DNA from 3 places in the Mesorhizobium sp. WSM1343 genome. Region 2 is predicted to be linked to each of the others. Evidence: predicted binding sites of a transcription regulator. Region 2 holds the regulator's gene; each other region holds the start of a gene.
What was found. The regulator PhoB, encoded in region 2, activates phosphate uptake and scavenging genes when phosphate is short. The targets are predictions, from matches to a motif close to TGTCATNNANCTGTCAT.
Positions count from the first base shown of each region.

Region 1: a site for PhoB is predicted at 3,920-3,936, ahead of AC0NIL_RS11090 (acid phosphatase). Genes of this name have one in related genera too.
Region 3: a site for PhoB is predicted at 1,317-1,333, ahead of AC0NIL_RS24115 (LTA synthase family protein). Genes of this name have one in related genera too.

Region 1 covers NZ_CM148370.1:2,308,840-2,314,254, forward strand. Annotated here, with positions in the region: gene AC0NIL_RS11060 (GNAT family N-acetyltransferase) at 1-98, shown strand, start outside; gene AC0NIL_RS11065 (DUF6665 family protein) at 100-411, shown strand; gene AC0NIL_RS11070 (cupin domain-containing protein) at 415-759, opposite strand; gene petA (ubiquinol-cytochrome c reductase iron-sulfur subunit) at 1,134-1,634, shown strand; gene AC0NIL_RS11080 (cytochrome b) at 1,652-2,953, shown strand; gene AC0NIL_RS11085 (cytochrome c1) at 2,981-3,853, shown strand; gene AC0NIL_RS11090 (acid phosphatase) at 3,981-4,676, shown strand; gene AC0NIL_RS11095 (alpha-hydroxy acid oxidase) at 4,851-5,415, shown strand, end outside.
Region 2 covers NZ_CM148370.1:1,486,741-1,492,155, reverse strand. Annotated here, with positions in the region: gene AC0NIL_RS07210 (ROK family protein) at 1-780, shown strand, start outside; gene phoB (phosphate regulon transcriptional regulator PhoB) at 797-1,486, opposite strand; gene phoU (phosphate signaling complex protein PhoU) at 1,503-2,210, opposite strand; gene pstB (phosphate ABC transporter ATP-binding protein PstB) at 2,237-3,055, opposite strand; gene pstA (phosphate ABC transporter permease PstA) at 3,073-4,389, opposite strand; gene pstC (phosphate ABC transporter permease subunit PstC) at 4,386-5,415, opposite strand, start outside.
Region 3 covers NZ_CM148370.1:4,898,373-4,903,787, reverse strand. Annotated here, with positions in the region: gene AC0NIL_RS24115 (LTA synthase family protein) at 1-1,302, opposite strand, end outside; gene fabD (ACP S-malonyltransferase) at 1,556-2,497, shown strand; gene fabG (3-oxoacyl-[acyl-carrier-protein] reductase) at 2,557-3,294, shown strand; gene AC0NIL_RS24100 (acyl carrier protein) at 3,506-3,742, shown strand; gene fabF (beta-ketoacyl-ACP synthase II) at 3,777-5,039, shown strand; gene mltG (endolytic transglycosylase MltG) at 5,142-5,415, shown strand, end outside.

The sequences.
Region 1 (5,415 bases), 820 kb from region 2:
CGCAAGAAGCCTTCGGTTTCTATGAACGGCTTGGCTTTCAGCGCGTGGCAGGCGAAGAGTTCGTCACACACCGCATGGTTTTCGGGAAAGGAGGCTGAAATGTCCTTGCGTCCGCCATCTCATCTTGCCGGCGGCTCGGCCGCCGAAGCCGCCTTCGACGCACTCGGCCATGAAATATTGGCGGAAAAGGCGGCAGCACTTGGCCGCGCCGGCCAGCGGGTAGAGGAAACGCTGGCCAGGCTGCGCGACAATGCCGACGAGCAACTGCGCCCCCTTCTGCTCAAGGATGCCGCCGAGGCGGTGCATGGCTATTTCATCCAGCGCGAGCTGTGCGGCTTGCGCAAGCACGATGCCGTCATTCGTGAATACAACATCCCGAAAGCGGTGCTGGCCAGGCTCGGCGCGAAATAGGGATCACTCCAGCCATTCGGTGATGAAGCTGCCATTCTCGTGGATGTCGGTCGTTTCCAGCGGGCCTGGGCCGAGATTAGTGAATTTGTGCGGCGTATTGGGGGGCACGATCAGGATCTGGCCGGCGGATGCCTCGATCTCCTGGTCGCCGACGGTGAACAGGCCGGCGCCCTGGCGGATGATGAAGATCTCCGCGTAGGGATGCGTGTGCAGCCGTGGACCGCCGCCGACATCAGGCAGATAGTTGAAGATCAGGCAGGAGTTGGAGCCGTAGGCGCCACATTGCAACTCGCCCTTCCAATGGTCGGAGCGAACGGCCCAGGTGTCGCGGTCTATGACGTGTGCCATGATGACAAGGATAGACCCGGCTGGGGCCTTGTGTCGAGCCGAACAAGGGCGTCGGATTTGCGGTTGTTTCCCGGTTGTTTAGTGATGGTTGGCGGCTATCCGGCGTCGTGTTGACCGGCGGCGGATTTTGTCCCCGCGACAATCTGCCCTTGTGCCTTCACCCGTCTGGACAAAAACGGGCTTCACGCATAAACCGAAGTCCAAATGCCGGAGGAATTCGCAAGCCTGTTCGCCATGCGCTGTCGGGTTGGCGTAATTGAGCGGGGAACAAGGCTCAACCACCGGCACGGAAGAGGCGAAAGGATCAGGCACCCGTGAGCGCAACCGACACCCAGGATCCCAACCGTCGTGATTTTCTCTACGTCGCCACCGGCATGGCCGCAGTGGTCGGCGCGGGTGCTTTCGCGTGGCCGTTCATCGACCAGATGCGCCCTGACGCCTCGACGCTGGCGCTCGCCTCGGTCGAAGTCGACGTCGCCTCGCTGACGCCGGGCATGTCGCTGATCGTCAAATGGCGCGGCAAGCCGGTCGTGGTCCGCAACCGCACCGAACAGGAAATGAAGGACGGCGAGGCGGTCAAGCTGGCCGATCTCAAGGATCCGATCGCCCGCAACGCCAATCTCCCGGCCGACGCACCGGCGACCGACGCCAATCGCACCACGCCCGGCAAGGAAGCCTGGATGGTGATGGTTCAGGTCTGCACGCATCTCGGCTGCATTCCGCTTGGCCAGGAAGGCGATTTCGGCGGCTGGTTCTGCCCTTGCCACGGTTCGCAATACGACACCGCCGGCCGCATCCGCAAAGGCCCGGCGCCGGAGAACATGGCGGTTCCGGTATTCAAGTTCATTTCCGATACCAAGATCCTTATCGGTTGAGGCAGGGGGATATTTCGATGAGCGAGGGACACTCGACCTATACGCCCAAAACCGGTCTCGGACGCTGGTTCGACGCCCGCATGCCGCTGCCGCGGCTGGTCTATGACAGCTTCGTTGCCTATCCGGTGCCGCGCAACCTCAACTATGCATGGACCTTTGGCGGCATCCTGTCGATCATGCTGGTGGCGCAGATCCTGACCGGCATCGTGCTGGCCATGCATTACACGGCCGACACCAATCTGGCCTTCGGCTCGGTCGAGAAGATCATGCGCGACGTGAATTCGGGCTGGCTGCTGCGCTACATGCATTCGAACGGCGCCTCGTTCTTCTTCGTCGCCGTCTACATCCACATCTTCCGTGGCCTCTATTACGGCTCCTACAAGGCGCCGCGCGAACTGCTGTGGATCCTCGGCTGCATCATCTATCTCCTGATGATGGCGACCGGCTTCATGGGCTACGTGCTGCCGTGGGGCCAGATGAGCTTCTGGGGCGCCACCGTCATCACCGGCTTCTTCAGCGCCATTCCGCTGGTCGGCGACTGGATCCAGCAGCTGCTGCTCGGCGGCTTTGCCGTCGACAACCCGACGCTGAACCGTTTCTTTGCGCTGCACTATCTGTTGCCGTTCATGATCGCCGGCGTTGTCGTGCTGCACATCTGGGCGCTGCATGTCGTCGGCCAGTCGAACCCGACGGGCATCGAGGTCAAGTCGAAGACCGACACCGTGGCCTTCACCCCCTACGCGACCATCAAGGACGCGTTCGGCATGATCGTGTTCCTGTTCTTCTTCGCCTATTTCGTCTTCTACCTGCCGAACTATCTCGGCCATCCCGACAACTACATCGTCGCCAACCCGCTGAAGACGCCGGCCCACATCGTGCCCGAATGGTACTTCCTGCCGTTCTACGCGATCCTGCGCGCCATCACCTTCAATGTCGGGCCGATCAACTCCAAGCTCGGCGGCGTGCTATGCATGTTCGGCGCCATCGTCATGTTGTTTCTGGTGCCGTGGCTCGACACTTCGAAGGTGCGCTCGGCGGTTTACCGCCCTTGGTACAAGCTGTTCTTCTGGCTGTTCGTGGCCGATGCCATCCTGCTTGGCTGGCTGGGCTCGCAGCCGGCGGAAGGCAGCTATGTGTTCATGGCGCAGATGGCGACATTGTTCTACTTCGCCTTCTTCCTGATCGCGCTGCCGGTGCTCGGCCTGATTGAGACGCCGCGACGGGTGCCGAACTCGATCACCGAGGCGGTGCTCGAGAAGAACAAGGGCGGCAGCGGACATCCGGCGGGCGCTACGGCGGCTCCGGAAACCAAAGGCTGAGCGGTAGAGAATCTAAGGGGATTTGGCATGAAAAAGATTCTCACCTCGCTGGCGCTGATCGGCCTTGTGGCCGTCGCCGCTGGGGCCGCGGGCACTCGGGCGATCGCCGCCGAAGAGGCACACAATGTGGCCAATCCGACGCATTTCCCGATCGACGAGCCGAAGGAAATGGACTGGAGTTTCACTGGCCCATTCGGCACCTATGACAAGGCGCAGCTGCAGCGCGGCCTCAAGGTCTACAAGGAAGTCTGCTCGGCCTGCCATTCGATGAACCTGGTGGCGTTCCGCACGCTGTCGGACCTCGGCTATTCCGATGCGCAGATCAAGACGCTGTCGGCCGAGTACACCATCCACGACGGTCCCAACGATGCCGGCGACATGTTCGACCGTCCCGGCAAGCCGTCCGACCACTTCCCGCCGCCCTTCGCCAATGAGGAAGCCGCCGCTGCCTCCAATGGCGGTGCTGCTCCGCCAGACATGTCCCTGCTGGCCAAGGCTCGCGGTGTCGAACGCGGTTTTCCGCAGTTCGTCTTCGATATCTTTACTCAGTACGACGCGGGCGGCCCCGACTATATCCACTCGCTGCTGACCGGCTACGACCAGACGCCGCCGGCCGGCATGGTCATCCCGGAAGGCACCCACTACAATCCGTACTTCATGTCCGGCGTGTCGCTGAAGATGCCCAAGCCGCTCTCCGATGGTCAGGTGACCTATGATGACGGAGCGCCGCAGACCATCGACCAGTATTCCCGCGACGTCTCCGCCTTCCTGGCATGGGCGGCCGAGCCGCATATGGAAGACCGCAAGAAGACCGGTTTTCGCGTTCTGGTGTTCCTGCTTTTGTTCGGCGCGCTGGTCTATCTCACCAAGCGCAAGGTGTGGGAAGGCGTGGCGCATTAAGCCACACGATCAAGTGATCACGAAGGGCGCCGAGAGGCGCCCTTTTGCATTTCCAGAAGCCGGCCATGTCACATGGCCGTCACCGCATCCGGCGATCCTGTGCTGCTCTCATCAAAGGATCGCACCCATGAAAAGATACGCATCGCTCGCGGCAGGCCTGTTGCTGCTCATCGTCGGCTCGGCCGCGCAAGCGGAAGACGCCCAGCCTTTCGTCACCAACAAGGATGTCGACCTGACGATGATCCTGCCGCCGCCGCCGGCAAACGATTCGGCGCAGACCAAGGCCGAACTCGGCGAGGTGCTGATGCTGCAGGTGACACGCACGCCCGAGATGGTAGCCAGCGCCGTCGCCGATGCCGACGAGAATGTCTGGCGCTTCGCCAACGTCATGGGGCCGAAATTCAACAAGGAAACGCTGCCCAAATTCAGCGCCTTCTTCGACCGCGTCGTGGCCACCGAAGGCGCCGTCGTCGATCCGGCCAAGGATATCTGGAAGCGCCCGCGTCCGCACCAGCTCAGCGACCTCGTCAAGCCGGCGGTCAAGCTGTCGAGTTCGGGTTCCTGGCCGTCCGGCCACGCCACCGTCGGCACCATGATGGGCATCATCCTGTCCGATATGGTTCCGGAAAAGCGCGCCGAGATCATGGCGCGTGCGGCCGAATACGCCCACAACCGCGAGGTCGGCGGCATCCACTATGCGTCCGACGTCGAGATGGGCAGGATTTCCGGCAGCGTCATCGCCGCGGTCCTGCTCAACCGGGACGACTTCAAGGCCGAATATGAAGTGGCCAGGGCCGAGCTTCGTTCGGATCTCGGCATGTAATCTTCGTCAATCGGATCAGACCAGAAAGGGGCGCTTCGGCGTCCCTTTTTGCTCATGGCCATGTCCGAAGGGCGGTTCGAAAAATAGTCCGTTGGCACGCCGACAACAGGTTGATATTCGATGCATCGAACGGTGGCGAGAAACTTGTCCCGCCATGGCCTTTGGAATTCGATGATGCGGCTCAGCGACTGTCACAACTTTTCCGATTTCCGCCGCATGGCGCAGCAGCGGCTGCCGGGACCGATCTTCAACTACATCGACGGCGCGGCGGACGACGAGGTCACCTATCGCCGCAACACCGAAAGCTTCGAGACCTGCGACCTCGTTCCCAACGTGCTGCGCGGGGTGAGCGTGGTCGACATGTCGGTGACGGTCATGGGCCAGAAGCTGGCGATGCCGTTCTATTGCTCGCCGACCGCCTTGCAGCGCCTGTTCCATCACCAGGGCGAGCGCGCGGTCGCCAAGGCCGCCGCCAAATACGGCACGATGTTCGGCGTGTCGTCGCTGGGCACTGTCAGCCTCGAGGAGGCGCGCAGCATCAGCAGCGGCCCGCAGGTCTACCAGTTCTATTTCCATCGGGATCGCGGTCTTAACCGGGCGATGATGCAGCGCGCAAAGGCGGTCGGCGTCGAGGTGATGATGCTGACCGTCGACAGCATCACCGGGGGAAACCGCGAGCGCGACAAACGAACCGGCTTTGCCATTCCCTTCAAGCTCAACCTTACCGGAATGGCGCAGT
Region 2 (5,415 bases):
ATCACCGACACCCGTGCCCGCGCCATGCTGTGGTCGCCGATCACGCCGCACACCGACATCGCCTTCGCCGACATATTCGAAGAGGAGTTCGGCGTCCCCGCCATTATGGAGAACGACTGCAACATGATGGCGGTGGCGCTGCGCTGGCGCGATCCCGATCGTTACCGCGACGATTTCATCGCTATCCTTTTGTCGCACGGCATCGGCATGGGGCTGGTGCTGAAGGGCGAATTGTTCACCGGCACCCATTCCTCGGGCGGCGAATTCGGCCACATGATTCATCGGCCGAACGGGGCGCTGTGTCGCTGCGGACGGCGCGGCTGCGTCGAAGCCTATGCCGGCAATTATGCCATCTGGCGCAACGCGCGGCAGATGGGCGAGGATGCAGAACCCGTCGCCGATGTCAGCGACGTCGACATGCGCGCCCTGGCTGCCGCCGCCCGCGAGAGGGACGGGCCCGAACGGGAAGCCTATCGCAAGGCCGGCGAAGCGCTCGGCTACGGCCTCGGCAGCCTGTTTGCGCTGATCGATCCGGCGCCGGTCGCCATGGTCGGCGTCAGCGCCGCCGCCTTCGACCTGATCGAGCCGGCATTGCGGCAAGCGATTGCCCAGACCGCCGGCGGCCAGCATTCCAAGTCGATTTCCTTCGACACCGAGCCGAACGAACTGCCGCTGATCCGCGAAGGCTGCGCCATGCGGGCGCTGATCTTCGTCGATCAGGAGATTTTTGCGCCGGGCGTGCAGGCGAGATCCGGTCTCGGCGGCAAGAACGTGGCGTGAGTTCAAACGAGGGAGTTCAGTCCTCGCGAATGGCGTAACCCGCCCCACGGATGGTGCGGATGACATCGGGCATACGGCCGTTGTTGACCGCCTTGCGCAGCCGGCCGACATGCACATCGACCGTGCGTTCGTCGATGTAGATCGTCTCGCCCCAGACATTGTCGAGCAGTTGGCTGCGCGAGAACACGCGGCCTGGATGGCGCATCATGAATTCAAGCAGGCGGAATTCCGTCGGCCCGAGCCGGATCTCGCTCTTCTTGCGATAGACACGGTGCGACTCGCGATCGAGCACGATATCGCCGACCTTGAGCACGCTGGACAGCACTTCCGGCTTGGCCCGGCGCAGCAGCGCCTTGACCCTGGCCATGAACTCCGGCGTCGAGAAAGGCTTGACCAGATAGTCGTCGGCACCGGTCGAGAGGCCGCGCACGCGGTCGCTTTCCTCGCCTCGCGCGGTCAGCATGATGATCGGCAGCCGCTCGGTCTCGGGACGCATCCTTAGCCGGCGGCAGAGTTCGATACCGGAAACCGCAGGCACCATCCAGTCGAGCACCAGAAGGTCTGGAACGTTCTCCTGCAGCCGGATTTCGGCCTCGTCGCCGCGCGTCACCACTTCGACCTGGTAACCTTCGGATTCGAGATTGTAGCGGAGCAGCACGCCTAGCGGCTCCTCATCCTCCACCACCATGATGCGTGGCGCGATCATCGGCTGGTCACCCCTGTCATGCCGCTGGCGCGGACATTGCCGTCTCGTCCTGCTTCGGACGGTTGGCTGGCAACTGCGTGCCGGTCAAAACATAATAGGCATTTTCGGCGATGTTGGTCACGTGGTCGCCGATCCGCTCGAGGTTCTTGGCGCAAAACAACAGGTGCGTGCACGCCGTGATGTTGCGCGGATCTTCCATCATGTAGGTCAGCAGTTCGCGGAACACCGATGTGTATTTGACGTCGATGCGTTCATCATTGTTTCTGAGCGTGGCAAGCGCTGCCGCGTCAGCGGCGGCATACTCGTCGACGACCCCCTGCACCTGGATCAGCACCAGCTGCGCCATTGCGTCGATCGAATGCGAAAGGTCGTGCGGCGTGACGCTCAGCCCGACAGTGCCGACGCGCTTGGCGATGTTCTTGGCAAGGTCGCCGATGCGCTCGAGGTCGCCGGCCATGCGGATCGAACCGACCACCGCACGCAGATCGTTGGCCATCGGCTGGCGCTTGGCGATCAGCGTGATGGCGCGATCGTCCAGCTCGCGCTGGCGTGCATCCATGATGGCGTCGTCGGAAACCACCCGCTGCGCCAGCGCATTGTCCGAATTGAGCAAAGCCCTGGTCGAGCCACCGACCATCGAGCGGGCGAGATCGCCCATGTCGCGGATCAGCTGGCTGATCTGCTCCAGATCCTCATCGAAAGATGCGACGGTATGTTCACCCATGATCTTCGTCCCTCATATGCCAGAGATCAGCCGAACCGGCCGGTGATGTAGTCCTGGGTGCGTTTGTCGTCGGGGGTGGTGAACATCTTGTCGGTGGCGCCCTCCTCGACCAGATAGCCAAGATGGAACATCGCGGTGCGCTGCGACACGCGCGCTGCCTGCTGCATCGAATGGGTGACGATGACGATCGTATAGTTCTGACGCAGTTCGTCGATCAGTTCCTCGACACGAGCGGTAGCGATCGGGTCGAGCGCCGAACACGGTTCGTCCATCAGGATCACCTCGGGTGACACGGCGATGGCGCGTGCAATGCACAGGCGCTGCTGCTGGCCACCGGAAAGACCCGTGCCAGGTTCCTGCAAACGGTCCTTGACCTCGTTCCAGATCGCCGCCTTCTTCAGGCTGGACTCGACGATCTGATCCATGTCGGCCTTGCGCTTGGCCAATCCGTGGATGCGCGGACCATAGGCGACGTTCTCGTAGATCGACTTTGGGAACGGATTGGGTTTCTGGAACACCATGCCGACGCGCGCCCTGAGTTCGACGACATCGATGTTCTTGTCGTAGATGTCCTCTTCGTCGAGCGTGATCTTGCCGGTTACCCGTGCTGAATCGATGGTGTCGTTCATGCGGTTGAGGCAGCGCAGGAAGGTGGACTTGCCGCAGCCGGAGGGGCCGATCAGCGCCGTCACCTGGTTCAGGCGGACGTCGAGATCGACGTCGAACAGCGCCTGCTTCTCGCCGTAGAACACGCCGACCTTGTCGCCGCGCATTTTGATCACTTCGTTCGACTTCATCTTGTCGCCCACTGCGTTTTCAAGGGACTGTTCGGTCATGATGTTCATACCAAAATGCCTTTTTTCTACCAGCGCCGCTCGAACCGACGCCGAAGCACGATCGCGGTGATGTTCATGGCCATGAGGAAGACGAGCAGGATGATGATGGCGCCGGACATACGCTCGACGAAGGCGCGTTCGGCCTCGTTCGCCCACATATAGATCTGCACCGGCAGCGCGGTGGCCGGATCGAAAGGCGTCGTCGGTGGATCGGCGACGAAGGCGACCATGCCGATCAACAGCAGAGGCGCGGTTTCGCCGAGCGCGCGCGCAAGACCGATGATAGTGCCGGTGAGGATGCCGGGTGCGGCAAGCGGCAGGATGTGCTGGAACACCATCTGCATCTTGGAGGCGCCAAGGCCGAGAGCTGCCGAGCGGATCGACGGCGGCACCGCGGCAAGCGCGGCGCGCGTCGCGATGATGATCGTCGGCAGCGTCATCAGCGTCAGCACCAGGCCACCGACGAAAGCGGCGGAGCGCGGCATGCCCAGGAAATTGATAAACACCGCGAGGCCGAGCAAGCCGAAGACGATTGACGGCACTGCGGCCAGATTGTTGATGTTGACCTCGATAAGGTCGGTGAAACGGTTCTTCTTGGCGAATTCCTCCAGATAGATGGAGGCGGCGACGCCGATCGGCAGCGCGAGCAGCAGCACGATCACCATCATATAAAACGAGCCGATGATCGCCACGCCCATGCCCGAGGTTTCCGGGCGGCTGGAGGCGCCGTAGGTGAACAGGCCGCTGTTGAAGTGCTCGGCCATCGCGCCCTCGGCCTTGAGCTTGTTCATCCAGGCGATCTGCTGGTCCGAGACCTTGCGTCGCGCTTCCTCGACACTGAGGTCGATCTGGCCCTTGAAAGCCGAGTCGAGATTGGCGGCGGCGAGGATGTTGACGTCGCGTGTCGTGCCGATCACCGAGGGATCGGCGGCAACGATGTCGCGCAACTGGACGCGGGCGCCTTCCGAAAGGAAGCCCTTGAGCTTCTGGATCATCGGCTTGTCATCAGGAGAAATGCCGAGCTTGGCCACCAGCGCGTTTTCTGCGAGCTTGGGATAATTCGCCTTGATCAGAACGCTCGGATCGGTTGCGCGCTTGCCGGAAGGATCGATCACCTTCTCGTCGAACGTGATCGGCAGCGATACCGTCGTCTGCCAGAAGGCGGTGTAGCCTTTCGAGACGATGGTGATCAGCATGATTGCCAGGAACGCCAGGCCTACGGAAATCGCCACGACGCCATAGATGCGGAAACGGCGTTCGGCGGCGTAACGGGCCTTCAGGCCGATGTCGCGGCGCGGATGGGCCGCCGGCCTGACCATCGTATCCATGGGAATGTCGGTCATTCGTACTGCTCCCGATATTTGCGCACGATGTAGAGCGCGACGATGTTCATCACCAGCGTCAGCGTGAACAGCGTCAGCCCGAGCGCGAAGGCGACCAGCGTCTGCGGCGAATTGAACTCGAGGTCGCCGGTGAGCTGGTTGACGATCTTGACGGTGATGGTCGTCATCGCCTCGAACGGGTTGATGGTGAGGTTGGCGGCGACGCCCGCCGCCAGCACGACAATCATCGTTTCGCCGATGGCGCGCGAGGCAGTCAGCAGGATGGCGCCGACGATGCCGGGCAGTGCCGCCGGCAGGATCACCCGCTTGATCGTCTCGGAGCGGGTCGCGCCGAGGCCGAGCGACCCGTCGCGCATGGCGCGCGGCACCGCGGTTATGATGTCGTCTGAGAGAGAGGAGACGACCGGGATCAGCATGACGCCCATGACCAGGCCGGCGGTGAAGATGCTCTGGCCCTGGATGAACGGCGAGCCGCCGGTCAGCGCCGCGGACAGGTCGCGCAGGAACGGCCCAAGCGTGACGACGGCGAAGATGCCGTAGACGATGGTCGGTATGCCGGCCAGCAGTTCAAGCGCCGGCTTGACCACCGAGCGCACCCTGGGCGTTGCGTATTCGGCCATGTAGACAGCCGACATCAGCCCGACCGGCACCGCAACCAGCAGCGCGACGGCGGCGATATAGAGCGTGCCGGCAAGAAGCGGGATCAGGCCGAACTGGCCCTGGCTGCCGCCCGAACCGGCAGCGGCAAAACGCGGATCCCAGACCGTGCCGAAGAAGAAACTCATCGGCGAGACGCTCTCGAAGAAGGTGATCGTCTGGAACAGCATCGAAAGCACGATGCCGACGGTGGTCAGGATGGCGATGGTGGAGGCGGCAAGCAGCCCCCACAGCATCAGCCGCTCGACATTGTTGCGCGCCCTGGCGCGCGGCTCGATCTGCCTGAGCGCATAGAAGGCGCCGGCGATCGAGGAAGCCAGAATGACAATGGCACCGAACAGGCCGAGCCGGTCCTGGACCTTGTTCGCC
Region 3 (5,415 bases), 2.9 Mb from region 2:
CGCAAAGAAGAATACCGGCTCTTCGCTGGCGTCGGCCTCGCTGATGATCTCGTCGGTCATCGCGGCATCCGATGCCAGTGGCCCGCGCTTTTGCATTGGCGGCAGCGTCTCTTCCGACTTGAAATCGTTGAAGCCGAAATCGGCGTAGACCGCGCCACGGTTCCAGAACCAGTTGGTGCCCGGATGGATGGCGCGCGCCCGATAACCCTGGCTCTTGAGGAAGGTTGCCAGCGACGGCGTCGGCGTGCGCACATATTGCTGGTAGGGGATGCTGCCGGCCGGCAGGAACGCGTTGGAGAAGCCGGTCAGCGCCTCGAACTCGATATTGGCGGTCATGCCGCCGAACTCCGGCGAGAACATCGAGCCGGAGCGCAGCGCCCGCACATTGGGGATCGGATCGGGCGTGATGGTGACGCCGGGCAGCTTGGTCGGGTCCCAGAAGGACTCGCTCATGACGATGATGATGTCAGGCTTCTCGGCCGGCACCGAGGCGGTCACATCGGGCCTGGCGATCGCCGCGATCGCCTTGTCGGAATAGCCCGGCGGCGCAGAGACATGCGCCATCGGCACATTGAGCGCAAAGGCCAGCGCAAAACCGTTGGAGGCATAGTTTTCCTTCTGGTCCCACATGATCGGGATGATCTGCAACCGGTCCCTGGTCCAGGAGAACGTGGCATAGTCCATGATCGAAACGAAGAAGGCGAGCAGCGGCACTGCCAGCGTCAGCCGCGCAAGGCGTCCCTTGCGGCTGAGTGCGGGAACCTTGCGGCGCCACATCCGCCAGCCATAGACGAGCAGCGACAGGCCGGCGACGATGCCGACGACCATGGCGAGCGCGGTCATCGGCCGGTCGCGCACCAAAAGCGGCAACAGCGCAAAGATCTGGCGGGCATAGAGGAAATCGGTCGGATAGAGCGGATCGCCGAGATAATGCGACTTCTGGTGGCCGACGAAGGCAAGCGATAGCGTCAGCGGCGCGACGATCATCAGGCTCTGATGGCTGCGGCCCAGCACCGCATCGAGGCCGATCAGGATCAGCGCGAACACGACGATGGTGGTCCAGCCCGGCTTGAGCGGCTGCAGGAAGAAGGAGACCGTGCCGGCAAAGTCGCCGCGCACGATCAGTTCGATGGCAAACACCAGGACGGCGGCGATCGCCAGGCTGATCAGCCCATAGCGCACGACCGGCCATCTCCTGCCCGGCAGATAGCCGGTGGAGGGGTCGTCTTCCAGGAACTGTGGCGCGGCCTTGCCGGCGCGTTTGTAACTCTTTGCCACTTTAACTTCCCCACCCAGCGACAAGCACGTCACTCGATTGTCATGGAATTGTCACGCAAAGCTAGCGCCTGTGGCCAAAATAAGAAGAGCCAGCAAACGAATCGTGAGCGGTTTTCATCAGGAGTGATCGCCAAAAAGCCTTTCGGAACAGGCACTCGGCGGATGAAGCTGCCGTCGAGCAGGGTCGAACCGGGCTTGACTTGGCGGCCTGCCTTGCGTCACAGGCAAGAAAAACTCGTCTATCAGGCAAGCAAAACCAGCCCTTGGGAGCCCGCGCATGGCCGTTGCATTCACCTTTCCTGGACAAGGCAGCCAGGCAGTCGGCATGGGCAAGGATCTCGCCGAGGCCTTTCCCGAGGCGCGCAGAATTTTCCAGGAAGTCGACGACGCGCTCGGCGAAAACCTGTCGAAGCTGATCTGGGAAGGGCCGGAAGAGACGTTGATGCTGACCGCCAACGCGCAGCCGGCGCTGATGGCGGTGTCGCTGGCCGCGATCCGGGCGCTGGAATCGCGCGGCTTCTCGCTGAAAGGCAAGATCGCCTATGTCGCCGGTCATTCGCTGGGCGAATATTCGGCGCTCGCGGCCGCTGGCTTCGTTTCGGTTGCCGATGCCGCCAGGCTGCTGCGCATCCGCGGCAATGCCATGCAGGCGGCGGTGCCGGCCGGCGAGGGCGCCATGGCGGCGATCATCGGATTGGAACAGGCCGATGTCGAAGCAGCCTGCGCCGAGGCTGCCAAAGGCTCCGTCTGCCAGATCGCCAACGACAATGGCGGCGGCCAACTGGTCATTTCCGGCGCCAGGGCCGCGGTCGAACTGGCGGCGAAACTGTGCACTGAGAAAGGCGCCAAGCGCGCACTGATGCTGCAGGTGTCCGCGCCCTTCCATTCGGCGCTGATGGCGCCGGCCGCGAACGTCATGCGCGACGCACTCGCCGGTGTGACAAAGAATGCGCCGGTCGTTCCCGTCCTCTCCAATGTCACGGTCAGCCCGACCAGCGATCCGGACGAGATCGCCCGCCGCCTGGTCGAGCAGATAACCGGCCGCGTACGCTGGCGCGAGACCGTGGAGTGGTTCGGCGCAAATGGCGTCACCACGCTTTATGAGATTGGCGCCGGCAAGGTGCTTTCGGGATTGGCGCGGCGCATCAACCGCGACATCGCCACTGCGTCGGTCGGCTCGGCGGCTGAGGTCGAGGCGACGCTAGCAGCGCTTGCATAAAGCCCCATTTGATCCCATTCCCTGCAAAGGGGTGTTCTCTTCTCAATCAGGAGACAAAAATGTTCGAATTGACTGGCCGCAAGGCGCTCGTCACCGGCGCATCGGGAGGCATCGGCGAGGCGATCGCCCGGATGCTGCATGCGCAAGGCGCGATCGTCGGCCTGCATGGCACCCGCATCGAGAAATTGGACGCGCTGGCTAGCGAGCTTGGCGACCGGGTCAAGCTGTTCCCGGCCAATTTGTCCAACCGTGACGACGTCAAGGCGCTCGGCCAGAAAGCCGAGGCCGATCTCGAAGGCGTCGACATCCTGGTCAACAACGCCGGCATCACCAAGGACGGGCTGTTCGTGCGCATGTCGGATGCCGATTGGGACAGCGTGATCGAGGTCAATCTGACCGCCGTTTTCCGGCTCACCCGCGAACTCACCCATCCGATGATGCGCCGCCGCCATGGCCGCATCATCAACATCACCTCGGTGGTCGGCGTGACCGGCAACCCCGGCCAGACCAATTACTGCGCCTCCAAGGCCGGCATGATCGGCTTCTCCAAGTCGCTGGCGCAGGAGATCGCCACCCGCAACATCACCGTTAACTGCGTTGCACCAGGCTTCATCGAATCGGCAATGACCGACAAGCTCAACGACAAGCAGAAAGAGGCGATCATGGCGGCGATCCCGACGCGGCGCATGGGCACCAGCGTCGAAGTCGCGTCCGCCGTCGCTTATCTCGCCTCCAACGAAGCCGCCTACGTCACCGGCCAGACCATCCACGTAAATGGCGGCATGGCTATGATTTGAACGAGGTTCTGCAGCAACGCCGGCGGGTTGTGTAAAGAGACCATTTCGGCTTGGACCTCAGCTATTTTTCGTGTAATGCGGCCCGCAACCCGGCGGTTCGGGCAAAAATCGGTCCGTAGTCGTTGCGTTTCCGGCAGGACCATCTTTCAGCTTGATTAGCGGCATTCTGCCCGCTAACGAAGACAGACAAACAAAAGACGAGGATGCCCAAATGAGTGACACCGCAGAGCGCGTCAAGAAGATCGTCATCGAGCACCTTGGCGTCGATGCCGACAAAGTGACGGAGCAGGCGAGCTTCATCGATGATCTGGGCGCCGACAGCCTCGACACGGTCGAACTCGTCATGGCGTTCGAAGAAGAATTCGGCGTCGAGATCCCCGACGACGCGGCCGAGACCATCCTGACCGTCGGCGATGCCGTGAAGTACATCGACAAGGCTTCGGCCTGACGCTTTCTGCAGTCATCACCGGGGAGGACCTGCGATGAGGCGTGTCGTCGTCACGGGCCTTGGCTTGCTGTCGCCGTTCGGCATGGGCTTCGAGCACAGCTGGAAGGAGCTTCTGACCGGCCGCAGCGCTGCCAAGCGCATCACCGAGTTCGAGGTGGAGGACCTTGCTTGCAAGATCGCCCACGTCATTCCGCGTGGTGACGGCAGCAATGCCACCTTCAATCCCGAGGCCGTGCTCGAGCCGAAGGAATTGCGCAAGATCGGCGACTTCATCCTGTACGGGATTGCCGCCGCCGACGAGGCGCTGAAGGATTCCGGCTGGGAACCCAAGACGCATGAAGAGCAATGCGCCACCGGCGTCCTGATCGGCTCCGGCATCGGCGGCATCGAGGGCATCGCCGAGAACGCGATGGTTCTCAAGGAGCGCGGCCCGCGCCGCATCAGCCCCTTCTTCATCCCGGGCCAGATCATCAATCTCGTCTCCGGGCAGGTTTCGATCCGGCACGGGCTGAAAGGCCCGAACCATGCCGTCGTCACGGCCTGTTCGACCGGCGCGCACGCCATTGGCGATGCTGCCCGGCTGATCATGTGGGGCGATGCCGACGTGATGGTCGCCGGTGGCGCCGAAGCGCCGGTGACGCGGCTGTCGATCGCCGGGTTCGCCGCATGCCGGGCACTGTCGACGGAACGCAATGATTCGCCGCAAACGGCGTCGCGCCCCTATGATCGCGACCGCGACGGCTTCGTCATGGGCGAGGGCGCCGGCGTTGTCGTGCTCGAGGAGCTCGAACATGCCAAAGCGCGCGGCGCCAAGATCTATGCCGAGGTGACGGGTTATGGTCTCACCGGCGACGCGCATCACATCACGGCGCCCGCCGAGGATGGCGATGGTGCCTTCCGTTGCATGACGGCAGCACTCAACCGGGCCAAGCTTACGCCTGCCGACGTCGACTACATCAACGCGCACGGCACCTCGACCATGGCCGACACGATCGAGCTCGGCGCTGTCGAGCGGCTTGTCGGCAATGCCGCATCGAAGATTTCGATGTCGTCGACCAAGTCGTCGATCGGCCATCTGCTTGGGGCGGCCGGCGCCGCCGAAGCGATCTTCTCGATCCTTGCCATCAGGGACAATGTCGCGCCGCCGACCATCAACCTCGACAACCCCGAACGCGAAACCGCGATCGACCTGGTGCCGAACAAGCCGCGCGCCCGCCAGATCGACGTGGCGCTGTCCAATTCGTTCGGCTTTGGCGGGACCAATGCGTCGCTGGTCTTCCAGCGCTACAATGGCTGATCGTCCGGCTGCCGGGCGACGCTTTGGCGTGCCGCCAATTTTGCCATATTCGCCTCTACTCTGCCGCTGGGGATTCGTTGGGCGATCAAACGGTAGGGCGAAATGAACACAAATCCGGCAGGCAACGGAGAATTCGGGCAACGGCCGGCAACATCCGGACCGATCGTGCCGAAAACGGCCAGCGAGGCGTTGCGGCCAGAGGCCGGCACGCCGCCGCCGAAGCGCTCGCGTGCGTCACGCAGCCAGGTCGTCGTGTTCATGAACTTCGTCATCTCCTCGGTGATGCTGGTGGTTCTGGCGGCCGGCGTCGCGGTCTATTTCGGCAAGCAGGAATTCACCGAGCCCGGACCCTCCGCTAATGGCGATACCTTCCTGG